2 regions of the Serratia sp. Res13-Sevr-LER1-36-b genome follow, and region 1 is predicted to be linked to the other one. Evidence: riboswitches for the same ligand, from Rfam matches in the RefSeq annotation. Region 1 holds a riboswitch; the other holds the start of a gene.
The links. A riboswitch is a leader RNA that binds a small molecule or an ion and turns the genes downstream of it on or off. The one in region 1 is predicted to bind cobalamin.

Region 1 (7,504 bases):
CACTTTTTTTTCTGACCGTCGAATGTTTAAGCAAAACTCCATTAAAGCGGCAGTTTTTTCAACGATTTAAAGCCATAACCCTGCAAAACGGGCAATAAAGCATCGGTGTCTTCATTCAGTGCCATGCAATACGCCAGATTCTCTTCCTGAGTTGAGACCAGATTTTCCTGATTAGAGATAAGCCATGCGGCTCTGCGGGCAATTGCCGCACCGGAATCCACCAGCCGCGTTCCTTCAGGCAGGACTTGCATCAACTCTTCAGATAATAGAGGGAAGTGAGTACAGCCCAACACTACCGTGTCCGGAGGCTCGCGCATGTTCAGCCACGGCTGCAATATTTTCTTCAGCGTTGCCAGCGGTACAGGTTCACCATGCAGTTTGGCCTCTGCCAGTTCCACCAGCTCAGAAGAGCCTAACAGCTCGATTTTGCAATCTGTCGCGAAACGCTCGATGAGTTCATGAGTATAAGTACGCTGAACCGTACCACGCGTAGCCAGCAAACCGACGATACCGTTGGCGGTCAGTTTGGCAGCAGGCTTGATCGCAGGCACCACCCCCACTACCGGGAAAGCAAAACGTTCACGCAGTGCGGGTAAGGAAACGGTACTGGCGGTATTACAGGCAATGATGACGATTGCCAGAGGATGGCGCTGCTGAACCGCACTGACAATTTCCAGCACGCGCTCCACGATAAACTCTTCGGATTTCTCGCCGTAGGGGAATGCCACGTTATCGAAGGCGTAGATATAGTGGAGATCCGGCAGCAGTTGCCGAACCTCCTGAAACACTGACAACCCGCCGACGCCGGAATCAAAAACCAGCGCCGTCGGGCGAGGAGCCGCAGTGGCGTTAGAAGGTATAGCTGCCAGTGAGGTAGTACTCTCTTCCTGGGGTAGCGTAGCCATAAGCCGTCTCATAATCTTTATCAAACAGGTTGGCAATTCTACCACGAACTGTCAGTTGAGAGGTTATTGGATATGAGGCGCTCACGTCGACCGTGCTGTAACTCGGCAATACGCGCTGCTCAGGGTTATAAGTAGAAGAGATATTGTCGTAGCGCTTGCCGTAGTACTGATACGAGATATCCATGTCCAGGTTGAACATCGTCCAATCCAGCTGATATTTGGCCTGACGTTTCGAACGGCGCGCCAACACCTCATCGGTCTGGTCATTACGCGGATCGATATATTGCAGCGTCAACCTGTGGGTGAACATCCAGGTATCAAAGCTACCCGTCCATTCAACGCCTTTAATCGTTGCCCTATCCACATTGTAATACTGGCCCTGATAGGTCACCGGGTCAGAATCATAGTTGATCAGGTTCTGGATTTTGTAATGGTAAGCAGACAGACGCCAATCCAACGGCCCGGTCAAACCTTCCAGACCCATTTCCCACTGTTTGGACTCTTCCGGCTTGAGATTACTATTGGAATCAATGCCAAAGCGTTTTGAGCCATATTGCTGGCCCAGCGATGGCGTCAGGAAACCAGTACCGTAAGACAAGGTGGCTCGATAGCCATCAACAAACTCCCAACCCGCCGCGGTCTGCCAAGTGCCGTGCCAACCAAAGTCACCTGCCTTGTCTTCACGCCCAGAGGCTTCCAGCGTCACGCTGCCAAACTGCTGTTGACCGCTCAGGTACAGCCCCGTGTTGTCTCTTTTATAGGTATCGGCAAAGGAATTGTCGGAAGAGGTCAGGCGCTGTTGCTGGAAATCGGCACCGGCAGTGACGCTGCCGTGCTCGAAAGCATAGGTGTTGCCCCATTGCAGGTTACGCTGATCCATATCATCAAGTGTGGTACTGATGCCATAACGGCCGTTCTGGCTGCTGTAGTTGTAATCCTTCTGTTTCTGATAGCTGCCCGTCAGTTGAGAAGAGAAAGCCCCAGACAGGAAACGCAGCCCCATATCATAGGTGTGGCTATACAGGCGGTCTTCATCATTACTGTACTTCGGGCTGTAAGGTACACTGCCGACATCGTAGTCCGAGTTATTGGTATAACCATAACCCCGCACGAAGCCTGAGAAATTCTGATTGAACTGCTGCTCCAACCCACCCCAGAAGCTTTTATTACGGAAACCGTCACGATCGCTGTCGACCGAATAAGGCGAGCCTGGCTGCACATTGAAGCCATTGGTCATCTGGTAACTGCCCGCAACGGTAGCAACCGTATTATCAAAACGCTGGCGCAAGGCACCATCGTACTGCTGGTATCCTTTAGAACCGATACCCGCCTGGACTTTACCGCCCTCTTTATCCGTCTGGGTAATGATGTTGATGACCCCACCGATAGCACCAGAACCGTAAATGGCGGAACGCGGCCCACGGATAAACTCCACACGCTGAACCAGCGCCAACGGAACCTGGTTAAAATCGACGCCGTTGCTGATCCCCAAACGGGCCATTGGCACGCCGTCGATCAGTACCAATACATGACGAGCTTCAGTGCCGCGTACCGAGAGAGATGACCCCTGCCCCATACCGCCATACTGTGAAATATCGACACCGGGCAAACGACGCATCACATCATTGAGGCTTTTGGCCTGCCAACGGTCGATATCTTCGCGGGTCACCACATCGGCAGGCGCCAATACGGAAGAGACCGGTTGAGGGAAGCGATTGGCGGTAACCACCAGATCATCGCTACTTTTAGCCGTGGTGTTATCTTGCGCCCATCCAGAAAATGCCGTCACGGAGGAGACCACCGCCAGCAGTGTATTTTTTATCATTGTCATTATAAAAAGCATCCAAACTTCATTGGGGATGCCGCAGGGCCACGGCCGGTAGTTCGCGACGGCTATGGATATTGCGACGTACACCGGTAGGTTTTCGGGCTTGGGATTTGCCGGTTGCCTGTGGCAACCCGCACCGGGCGATGACTTCCCATCCTGCAGTGGACAGTGTCTGCGTTATTTAACGCTATCGCCGTGACTTCCCCATACCGCTGCGCGTCAGCTCCAGATTTGCACTGGATTCCCTTTTCACTCGCTGCTTGAGACCGGACGGCAATGCTACAATCAATGAAAATGGATGTCTAGATTGCCAACAGTGTTGCAAAATAGCACCACAACAAAACTGGACTTCACGGGCTGATTCCCTACAATCCCCCGCTGATCCAATTTGCCTGACGAGAGAAACCATGACGCCCGAGAATTTGCCCATTGAACGCTATGACGACCAACTGGCGGAGAAAACAGCCCGCCTGAAGACCATGATGTCACCGTTCACGGCGCCCGAGCCGGAAGTGTTTCGCTCGCCAGTCAGCCACTACCGGATGCGTGCGGAATTCCGCATCTGGCATGATGAGGACGATATGTACCACATCATGTTCGATCAGCAGACCAAGCAGCGTATCCGTGTCGATAGCTTCCCGGCGGCCAGTGAGCTGATTAACCGCCTGATGAGCGCCCTGATGGCGGCCCTCAAGCCCAATCCGGTGCTGCGCCACAAGCTGTTCCAGATCGATTATCTTTCTACGCAAAGCGGTAAAATCATTGCCTCACTGCTGTATCACCGCAAGCTGGACGAACAATGGCAGCAAGATGCCACTGCGCTGCGTGACGCGTTACGCGCAGACGGCTTCGATGTGCAGCTGATTGGCCGCGCCTCGAAGATGAAAATCATGCTGGATCAGGATTACGTCGACGAAGTGCTGCCGGTCGCTGGCCGCGAAATGATTTATCGCCAGGTTGAAAACAGCTTCACCCAGCCCAACGCAGCCATGAACGTGCAAATGCTGGAATGGGCGCTGGATGTGACCCAAGGTTCAAAAGGGGATCTGCTAGAACTGTATTGCGGTAACGGCAACTTCTCGCTGGCCTTGGCCCGCAACTTCGAGCGGGTGTTAGCCACTGAAATTGCCAAGCCTTCGGTGGCGGCGGCGCAGTACAACATCGCGGCCAATCATATCGACAACGTGCAGATTATCCGCATGGCGGCGGAGGATTTCACTCAGGCAATGAACGGCGCTCGCGAGTTCAACCGGTTAAAAGGGATCGATCTGAGCAGCTATAACTGTGAAACGATTTTCGTCGATCCGCCGCGCAGCGGGCTGGATGAGGAAACGGTGAAGATGGTGCAGACCTATCCACGCATCCTTTACATCTCCTGCAACCCGGAGACCCTGTGCGCCAATCTGGATACGCTACAGGCCACGCACAACATCACTCGCCTGGCTCTATTCGATCAGTTCCCATACACCCATCATATGGAATGTGGCGTATTACTCGAACGCCGTTGATCTAGACGGGCGCTGCGCCCTACATCGCGAGCTGGCTGCGGAGTATCCGCACCACTGTAAAAACAAAAAAGGCACTCCGCGGAGTGCCTTTTCTCGATGAAACCATTTTTAATGCTGAACAGTGACGGTATTGCGTTTCTTTAATTGGAAACCAATCCAGAGCACCAGCACCACGCAAACAATCGAGGGCAGGAAGTTCGAGCCGATCTGCGGATATTCCGCACGCACGATCGCGCTATATCCCAGGACGCCCAACAGGAAACAGCCGGCCGCCAGTTTTGGCATGCCATCCGGCATTGGCTGGTTCAGATAACGCTGATGCAGGCAATATACCGCCAACACCAAAGCAATCAACGGGAAGGCTGAAAACGACACCACCGAGCTGAACAGCGCGGCAAAGGAACCGTTTACGGACAGGCCGGCAATCAACGCCAGCAGTAAAGTACCATTCTCACGGCTTAGTTTTTCCATGACTTTCACCTTGTTATACGTGGGATACAGATGCTTTTTCTTGTTCGCGGCGATACCAGTAATAGGCTCCTTTGGAGATCATCCGCAGTTGCAACACTAACCTTTCTTCGAGCTGCCGCCGTTGTTCAATATCAATATCCAGCGCTTCCGCACCGGCACTGAAGACAATCGTCACCATAGCTTCCGCCTGCGCCTCGGTAAAGCTGCGAGGCATATGGTTTTCCAGCTCAAGGTAATCTGCCAGTTCGGCGATAAAATGTTGGATTTCCCGTGCTACCGCCGCACGAAATGCGGCCGAGGTGCCGGAACGTTCTCGCAGCAACAGCCGAAAGGCGTTGGGATTATTGCCGATAAACTCCATAAAGGTCGATACCGACGTGCGGATCACGCTGCCGCCTTTGGCAATACGCTGGCGTGCCTGGCGCATCAATTGGCGCAGCATCAGGCCACTTTCGTCAACCATGGTGAGTCCAAGCTCATCCACATCGCGAAAATGGCGATAGAAAGACGTGGGCGCGATGCCCGCCTCTCGTGAGACTTCACGCAGGCTCAGGCTGGCAAAACTGCGCTCGGCACTCAGTTGGCTGAAAGCCGCCTCAATGAGGGAACGACGAGTGCGTTCTTTTTGTTGTGCTCTGACGCCCATTTGCATATCCGGATGACTTCCCTTCTTCAGTCTAACGCCGCAGAACTGGCAATATAGCAAATTTATTGCAACAGCATTTATACAAACGCGCTTTGTCACAGTTCTAGGCCACACCGATTGTGCTTTGCCACAAAAAGGCTAATGGTAATTGGGCACGCAGCGCTATGATGTTAAGATACCGTTGTAAATTTGTATAAGAACAGGTCTCTCCTACATGCAACAACACTATCAATTTGATGCCATTATCATCGGCTCCGGCCCTGGTGGTGAAGGCGCAGCCATGGGTCTGGTGAAACAAGGTGCCCGCGTGGCCGTGATCGAACGGTACAATAACGTGGGCGGCGGCTGTACTCACTGGGGAACCATCCCCTCAAAAGCCCTCCGCCACGCTGTCAGCCGCATTATCGAATTCAACCAGAACCCGCTTTACAACAACTCCCGCACCCTTAGCGCCACCTTCCCTGACATTTTACGCCACGCCGACAGCGTGATTAACCAGCAAACGCGCATGCGCCAAGGGTTCTACGAGCGTAACCAGTGCAAGCTGTTCGCCGGTAACGCCAAGTTTATCGACGCCAACACCGTCAGCGTAAGCTATATGGATGGCACGCAGGATACCATCCGCGCCGACCATATCGTGATCGCCTGCGGTTCACGCCCTTATCATCCGAACGGCGTTGATTTTAACCACTCGCGCATTTATGACAGCGACTCCATCCTGGAGCTGAACCACGAGCCACGCCACGTGATTATCTACGGCGCCGGGGTGATTGGCTGCGAATATGCTTCTATCTTCCGTGGCTTGAACGTGAAGGTGGACTTGATCAACACCCGCGATCGGTTGCTGGCGTTCCTCGATCAGGAGATGTCAGATTCTCTGTCTTATCACTTCTGGAATAACGGCGTGGTGATCCGCCACAATGAAGAGTTCGAGAAGATCGAAGGCACCGACGATGGCGTGATTGTGCATCTGAAATCCGGCAAGAAAGTGAAGGCCGATTGCCTGCTGTACGCCAATGGCCGTACCGGTAACACCGATGCGCTTGGCCTGGAGAACGTGGGTCTGGAATCAGACAGCCGTGGCCTGCTGAAGGTCAACAGCATGTATCAGACCGCCGTATCCCACATTTATGCCGTAGGTGACGTGATCGGCTATCCGAGTCTGGCGTCTGCCGCTTATGACCAGGGACGCATCGCCGCTCAGGCCATCTCTTCTGGGGAAGCCAGCGGGCATCTGATCGAAGACATTCCAACGGGCATTTATACCATTCCAGAAATCAGCTCCGTCGGTAAAACCGAGCAGGAACTGACGGCAATGAAAGTGCCCTACGAAGTGGGCCGCGCCCAGTTCAAACACCTGGCCCGGGCGCAGATTGCCGGCATGAACGTGGGTAGCCTGAAGATCCTGTTCCACCGCGATACCTTGCAGATCCTGGGGATCCACTGCTTTGGTGAGCGTGCGGCAGAGATCATTCACATCGGTCAGGCGATCATGGAACAGAAAGGTGAAGGTAATACCATCGAGTATTTCGTCAATACCACCTTCAACTATCCGACCATGGCCGAAGCCTACCGCGTGGCAGCGCTAAACGGCTTAAACCGCCTGTTTTAAGTTCGCTTTCAGGTAGTTCTGCATGTGTTCGCGAATAGCCTCGGCCAACTGCTCATAGCGGCTACGCAGCGGGGAGCCGGGGCGATACACCAGAGCAATGGTGCGCTTCGGTTCCGGTTTGTAGCACTCCAGATAGCAGACGCCGTCACGCTCGCGTTCACGCGGTACTGCCAAGGCGGGCAACAGCGTTATCCCACTGCCTGCGGCAACCATATTACGCAGCGTTTCCAAACTGGTCGCGCGGAAGTGGGTATCCTCATCAGCACCGGCCTGGAAGCAAAAGCCCAGCGCCTGATCGCGTAAGCAGTGGCCATCTTCCAGCATCAGCAGTTTTTCACCCGCCAAATCGGCCATCGCCACGCGTTCGCGCTGCGCCCACGGATGGTCGGAATAGACAGCCAATTGCATCGGCTCATCGAACAAAGGCACTTCGATAAAGGCTTCGGTTTCTTTCACCAGGGCAAGAATAGCGCAGTCCAACTTGCCGCTGTCCAGCTGTGCCAACAGTTGATGGGTTTGTGCTTCGTGCAGGTA
Region 2 (7,504 bases), on a different contig from region 1:
CAACGGCAAGTCGGTCATGCCGCAAAATACGCCCTGCCGATTCGCCGCCGTTTGCCCGTGTCGTACCAAAAATAGCCGCATAGTGCCCACTCACAGCAGTGCCAGTAAGAAGATCAACTCGGCAATTTCTATCGCCGCACCCAGGGTGTCACCCGTTTGCCCACCCAGACGGCGGCGCAAATAGACCCGCAGCAACAGCACGGCGATCAGCGCACAGCCAAGCGCAAACAGCCCCTGCCCATGCCCTAACAAGGCGACCAAAGCGGCCCCTAGCACCAGAGTGAACAGCGTTTGTCCGCCGCTGATCTTGCCAATATAAAGGTTCCCCAGCCCGTTACCCTCACGGGCATAGGGCTGGCGATACATCATCAATACCACCAGGCTCCGGCAAGCCACTCCTGCTGCCGCCAACGTAGCCAACATCGGTACCCCACGCAGTGCCAGTTCGCTGATCACCAACACCTTGGCCACGACGATAAAGATCAGCGCCAGCCCACCATTGGTACCTAAGCGGCTGTCGCGCATGATCTCCAACATTTTTTCCCGAGTACGGGCCGAGAATACGCCGTCACAGGTATCGGCCAATCCGTCGAGATGGAAGGCACCGGTTACCAGAGCCAACGCCAGCACGTAGCCCAACGCCGCCAGCGGCACCCCACACCAGGGAGCCAACAGGGCGAAGACGGCACCGCCAATTGCACCGACGATCAGGCCAATCAAGGGGAAACCGATGATGCCACGCTGGTAATTATCCATCGCTAATCCCTGTGTCCAACTGGCAGGCAGCGGGATACGCGTCATCAATTGCAGGGTGGCCCAAAACAGTCGCAAACTCATTTGATCTTGACCTCAATACCAGAAATTACCAATAGCACCGACTCGGCAGCGGCGGCCAAACGCTGGTTAACACGCCCGGCAATATCACGGAAGTGTCGTGCCAGACGGTTTTCGGGCACGATGCCCATCCCCAGTTCGTTGGTGACCAAATAGATCGCCGCCGGGCTGCGAGCGCAGGCGGCCAGCAGATCGTCGATCTGCCGTTGGATTGCCGTTTCAACCACGGCAAAATCGATGCTTTCCACCGGCGTCTCCCCGGTCAGGTCAAACATCAGGTTGGCGATCAGTGTGGTAATACACTCCAGGATCACCGCCTCTCCTGCCGCCGCCTGTTGGTCGATCACGCTGGCCAGTTGCTGGCTCCCCTCCCAGGTACGCCAATGCGCAGGCCGGGCCTGGCGGTGCAGCCTAACCCGTTCGGCCATTTCCTCATCGGTGACCACCGAGGTGGCGATATACAACACCCGGTCACTGACACCACTCGCTAACCTTTCGGCCAGCGAGCTTTTGCCGCTGCGTGCTCCGCCGGTGATCAGGATCATTGGGGCCCCGTTTGTTGGTGCTCGGTCATCAAGCGGTAAATTTTATTCATATCAACATGTTCCCGCATCTTATCGGCCAAGAGATCAAACTGTTGCTGCTTATAATCGGCATAATCGAAAGCCGGGCCGTCATAAACCGGCAACCCTTTACGCTGGCGCAGTTGGTTTAGCAGCGCCCGGCAAAAAGGTGCGCTGTCGAATAGGCCATGAATATAGCTGCCCAGCACGTTACCGGTGGAGTTAACAGCCCCGTCAAAAGCGCTGTCCGGTTGGCCGTTACGTAGGGAAAGGCGGGAGAAAGGCGTAGCCTCTGAGCCAAGCTGGGTGGTGCCCATATGGATTTCATAACCAACGATATCCTGCTCGCCACAGCCAGACCAGAGGCCGGGCAACCCAGACTCACATTGTGCTGTCACCTGTGTAGTGACTTTTTGCGGTGCGAAGCGGGTGGTGACATCCAGTAATCCCAAACCCGCCATCTGTTCCAAACCGGATTCCACGCCATCAACAATGTGCTTGCCGAGCATCTGGTAGCCGCCGCAAATACCCACGATCTGCACTCCAGCACGGTGCTGATCCTGTAACGCCGCCGCCAACCCGCTCCGTTGTAGCCACTGCAGATCCCCCAGGGTGTTTTTGCTACCCGGCAGGATGATCAGATCGGCACCGGCCAGCGCCGCCGGGTGCGAAACATAGCGCAGCCCTACGTCCGGCTGGGCCGCCAAGGCATTAAAATCGGTAAAGTTGGACATATAGGGCAGTTGTACCACCGCGATGTCCAGCTCATGGCTGCTGCCTGTCGGGGCATACTTACCCTTTTGCAACGCCACACCATCCTCGTCTTCCAGATCGATATTCAACCAGGGCATCACACCCAGCACCGGCACGCCAGTCAGCGCCTCAATCTGCTCCAGCCCCGAGTAGAGTAAGGCAATATCGCCACGGAATTTATTGATGATTACCCCTTTCACTCGAGCTTTCTCTTCTGGCTCTAGCAGGGCCAGTGTGCCGTAAATAGCGGCAAACACCCCGCCACGGTCGATATCCGCCACCAACAACACTGGCGCATCGGCAATCGCCGCCATGCCCATGTTGACGATGTCGCGGTCGCGCAGGTTGATTTCCGCCGGGCTACCTGCCCCCTCCAGCACCATGATGTCGTAGCCGCTGGCCAGGCTGTGATACACCTCGCTGATTTGTTGCTGTAACTGCGGCTTGTACTCGTGATAGCTGACCGCGTCCATATTGCAGGCCACTTTGCCCATCAGCACCACCTGCGCCTGGCAATCGCTGGTCGGTTTGAGCAGTACCGGGTTCATCCGCACATCGGGTGCGATACCGGCGGCTTCGGCCTGAAAAATCTGTGCCCGGCCCATCTCTTCGCCACGGGCGGTAATGCCAGAGTTGAGCGCCATATTCTGCGATTTGAACGGCGCACAGCGATAGCCATCCTGCATGAAGATCCGGCACAGACCGGCCACCAGCACACTTTTACCCACATCGGATGCGGTTCCCTGCACCATCACACACCGTTTCATCACCTATTCTCCACGTCGCGCTGGCTGAGCCGCGCAAACAATTATTATTTCAAGCATCAAGCCATAGCAGGCGCAACGCTGCAAACAGCAGCAGAGCCAACAGCGAGGCCGTCATCATCAGACGCGTGCTGCGGGGAATATCTGCCAGCTCGATCTCCCGCCGAGCTTCGCCGATCCACGGTTTTTCGACCCGTTGACCAAAGTAGTTGCTAGGACCGCCAAGCCGCACTCCCAACGCTCCAGCCACGGTGGCTTCCGACCAGGCGCAGTTGGGGCTGGTGTGCTGATAGCGATCGCGCCAGCCAATGCGAAACGCCTGGCGAGAGTCCAAACTATTCAGCCAAGCCGCACAGCTCAGCAGTAGCCAGCTAAGCCGGGCCGGTAACCCGTTGGCGAAGTCATCCATCCGCGCCGACACATAGCCGATAGCGCGGTATTTCGGCGTTTTGTAGCCCACCATTGAATCGAGGGTGTTAACCGCTTTATACGCCATCGCCAACGGCGCTCCGCCTATCAGCAAAAAGAACAGCGGCGAAATGACGCCATCCACACTGTTTTCTGCCACCGTCTCCACCACCGCCCGGGTGATTTGCGGTTCTTCCAGTTGTGAGGTATCCCGCCCGACAATCCACGACAGCTTGCGGCGGCTCTCCTCAAGATCGGCACTTTGCAGTGCCCGGTGAACTTCCATGGCAGCATGTTCCAGACAGCGCCCGGCGAGCAGGGTATAAATCAGCCAGACTTCCGCCAGCCAACCCAACCACGGGTGGATATACTGCATCAGCGTTAAAAAGCCCCAACTGACCAGCCAAACCACCCCGACGACGCCCAGCCACAGCAGCCCGCCGCCAAGTTTTAGCGCTCTCTCGCTATGGCAAATCCGGCGGATCGCGCGTTGAAGCGCCGTGATCAGGTTACCGATCCAGCGCACCGGATGCGGCCAGTGCGGCGGGTCGCCTAACAGGCTGTCGAGCAGAAAGGCCGCGAACCAGGCTAGCAGCGTCATGGCACGCACCTTATAGCCGCGAACGATAAAGCCTGATGGTGGGTTACTGGCATAAAAAAATCCCGACCTCTCGGGCGGGATTTGGGAGTCAAAAGGATACGACCAAGCGGTGCAATATAGCTGCACGTATCTCATGACAACCCCCTTCCCACCGAAGGTGTTGAACGTGTGACCAACTGGCCGGTCTTCTGGCTTAGCGTCATCCTCATCCACTCCCTTCCCAATCCTCAGATCAGTGGCGCAGTGGACTCGTCGGCATCACAGCAGCGGGGGCTGCGGGGGAGTTACACCCCCTTCCCAACCACAACCTGTCATCGTGCAGGGTGTGGGATATCCAGTTGGCAATAATACGGTTAATCACAACGTTATCAGTTCAATGAACTCAACGCTTCAATTTATCACTTAGTTTTCATCTCGATAGCCTCGACAATGGCCATGCCATAATAACCTGTTGATATCGCGAATACACGCCATTAGATCCGGCATTCACCTTGGTTTGCACAGGATTAACGGCGATTACGCTGTGTTATCCTGCATGCAAATTTGACAGGGGAATAGCAAAACCGTGAGTGAACATGGTGGTAACGTACTGGAAATGGCGTTGAAAAACGGTCTGGATCCGGCCGAGATGATTGATTTCAGCGCCAATATCAATCCATTGGGCATGCCCGCCAGCCTGAAGGCGGCGATTATCGAGCATCTGACCAGCGCCGAATGCTATCCCGACGTCGAATACCGGCGTTTGCATGCGGCATTGGCACGGGTTCATCACTGCCCGGCGGAAAATATCATGGCGGGCAACGGGGCCACCGAGCTGATTTACGCCATAGTGAACCGGCTACGCCCCCGCACGGCGCTGCTCCTAACGCCTGGGTTTGCCGAATACCGCCGGGCATTGCAGCGGATTGACTGCCAGATCGAGGACTTTCCGCTGGATGAAGCCGGTGGTTTTCAACCCGATGAGCGGCTGCTGCAGGTGCTGGCCGAGCGCAAACCGGACTGCCTGTTCCTGGCCACTCCCAACAATCCGACCGGGCTGATGCCTGACCCCACGCTGTTGCAGGCCATTGTCGCCTGTTGTCGCCAGCACAATATTGCGTTGATCGTTGATGAAGCCTTTATCGATTTTCTGCCGGATACACCGGGCCTGATCCCGCAGATGGCAGAGTATTCCCGCCTTTATATCCTGCGTTCGCTGACCAAATTCTTTGCCATTCCCGGTCTGCGACTTGGCTATCTGGTCAGCAGCGATCGCGTTGGCCTGCAACAGATGAAACAACTGCGCGAGCCCTGGACCATCAATGCCTATGCGGCACTGGCCGGCGAAGTGATCCTCGACGATCTCGATTACATCCAGCAAACCCACCAATGGCTGGCAGAGCAGCGTGCTTGGTTGTTTGACGCGCTGACAGCCTTGCCGCACTTGCGTATCTGGCCAGGGGCGGCGAACTATATTTTCCTACGCTGCCTGCGTCCCGACTACGATCTGCAACAGGCGTTGTTGCAACACCGCATCCTGATCCGCCACTGTGCCAACTACCCTGGCTTGTCCACCGACTATTATCGGGTAGCGATCAAGAGCGAAGCGGCCAACCGCAAGCTGATAGCCGCGCTGCAACAGGTGCTGGCAGAGGACTGAGGCGAAGGCGTTTTTAGGCATCAAACGTTGACCCGTTTATGATCTTAACGGGCGCTATTTTGGGCGAGGGTTTACGGTGGATTTTTGCTAAAAACGATGTTCGAGCAACTTATCCTGCTCTACGGGATAGGCTTTACCATCGAACTTGAGCTCGACGCGGGTCTTGGCAACAACTTTGTTGCTTTCCACGCAATCCTCCCCTTTTCTGCTCGCCCCCTTGTGCGTCGCTATGGTCTGTAGCTGCAGATCCTGGAAGCCGTTATGCGCGCTCTTGCCAAGCGCCAATGCGCGATTGGTCGCGGCGAAATCCCCGGCACACAGGCCATCCCACTCACCGCTATATTCATTCATGGTCAGATTATTAAGCACCAAAGTGACTTGCTGATCTTGCAGGGTATAGAGGTTAAGCCGTTCGATGCTGATGGGATTGACCGAGGAGGAGCCGCGGTGGATAAAACGCACCCCGAAGGCGCGTATCGCCGGAGATAATTGGTAGCGCGCGGTGTCGATGGTCACGCTGCTGGTATAGATAGCGTCATCCATAATCGCCCTGGGATGATATTTGCTGGCCAGCACCTTGCCGGACTGGCTATCGACCACCAAAACGGCGACGTCATAGTCGGTAAAATCGGGTTGGGCCTCCTCCTTGGGCTCCAGCATCAGCACCGCAATGGTTTTTTCCGGAGCATAGGGCCACACCTTGCAGGTGGATAGCTCGGTATTCATGGTGGTTTTAACGGCAAAGGGCTTAGCCAGATCGGCAAGGAGAGGCTGGCAATCGGCCAGAGAAGAAAAAGAAACCAAGCATAACGAAAGTAAACCTATAACCCTGTTCATAGCAACGTTCCCTGTAACTCTTGAATTAACTCATGCAGTTAAAAGTTGTGCGGAAGATAGCGCAGTACCAAGCGCACTTGGTGTGCAGGGAATCTAACTATAAAATAGGCACAAATCCAGCCGCTTGTTATTTTTTGAGATAAACAGGGTGACTGCTGGCAGCTATTGCAAAGTCACTGCCAGCAAACCGTGGTGAGTAAATTGATAAACTCAGATCACTCCACTGAGCAGGCCGATCCCCAGCAGCGATGAACCGCCGCCAATCACCCGCGCCCAGCCGCTATGCGTAGACGAAGACGCCAGCAGATAGCCGATACCCAACCCAACCACGTGCAGCAACACCGTTGCAATCACCATACCGGAAAGCGCCGCCACCGAATGAGAAAGCTCCGCGCCGTGGGCCAGACCGTGGAAGATGGCAAAAGCGCCAATAATCAACGCGCCCGTTATCGCCGACAGTTTCAGCTGTAAGGCAACCATCACCCCTATGCCCAGCAGCGAGGCGGCAACAATAAACTCAGTGCCTGGCACGGTCACACCTGCCATGCCAACCAGCGCACCGGTCAGCAATAAACCGGCAAACACCAGCGGAGCCAGCCACCACCGTTTGGTGTTCATGGCACTCCAGATGCCCACCAGAACCATGGCGACCAGATGGTCCATCCCGGTCAGCGGGTGGATAAAGCCTTCGGTAAAGCTTAATACGTGATGCGCGCCACCGTCATGGCCCACATGGGCAAAGGCCAGCATGGGGAACAGCGCCAGTAGGGATACAGCCACAGCTTTGACATTAATACGCATAATGAATACCTAAATTTTCCAGTGAATGAAGGTGGTGGTTTTACTCGTAAAAACAGTTGATTACGTTATAAATTCATCCTTATGCCTGCCTGAAATAAGTCGGTTGGCGGCAATCAGCGCCTGTCCCAAGGCCAACCCACCATCGCCTGCCGGTAGACGGGATGGCAGCAAGACCTGTGTTCCGTCCAACTGCTGAAGCAAGAGTTGCCGCAACAGAACGTTATGCATGACTCCACCGGACAGCACGACGGTATTGATGCCGTATTGCTGCATGCCTCTGCGGGCCAGTGCGGCAAACCCCTGC

Region 2: another riboswitch for cobalamin. It lies ahead of cbiB (adenosylcobinamide-phosphate synthase CbiB); the one in region 1 lies ahead of btuB (TonB-dependent vitamin B12 receptor BtuB).

The regions. Positions count from the first base shown of each region.
Region 1 covers NZ_JADACK010000013.1:167,904-175,407, reverse strand. Annotated here, with positions in the region: gene murI (glutamate racemase) at 42-905, opposite strand; gene btuB (TonB-dependent vitamin B12 receptor BtuB) at 850-2,730, opposite strand; cobalamin riboswitch at 2,804-3,019, opposite strand; gene trmA (tRNA (uridine(54)-C5)-methyltransferase TrmA) at 3,141-4,241, shown strand; gene IMQ33_RS08755 (YijD family membrane protein) at 4,350-4,712, opposite strand; gene fabR (HTH-type transcriptional repressor FabR) at 4,726-5,358, opposite strand; gene sthA (Si-specific NAD(P)(+) transhydrogenase) at 5,573-6,970, shown strand; gene oxyR (DNA-binding transcriptional regulator OxyR) at 6,953-7,504, opposite strand, start outside.
Region 2 covers NZ_JADACK010000005.1:430,077-437,580, reverse strand. Annotated here, with positions in the region: gene IMQ33_RS03035 (adenosylcobalamin/alpha-ribazole phosphatase) at 1-81, opposite strand, end outside; gene cobS (adenosylcobinamide-GDP ribazoletransferase) at 91-837, opposite strand; gene cobU (bifunctional adenosylcobinamide kinase/adenosylcobinamide-phosphate guanylyltransferase) at 834-1,379, opposite strand; gene IMQ33_RS03020 (cobyric acid synthase) at 1,376-2,917, opposite strand; gene cbiB (adenosylcobinamide-phosphate synthase CbiB) at 2,967-3,923, opposite strand; cobalamin riboswitch at 4,084-4,277, opposite strand; gene cobD (threonine-phosphate decarboxylase CobD) at 4,489-5,562, shown strand; gene IMQ33_RS03005 (hypothetical protein) at 5,650-6,399, opposite strand; gene IMQ33_RS03000 (HupE/UreJ family protein) at 6,610-7,200, opposite strand; gene hypF (carbamoyltransferase HypF) at 7,261-7,504, opposite strand, start outside.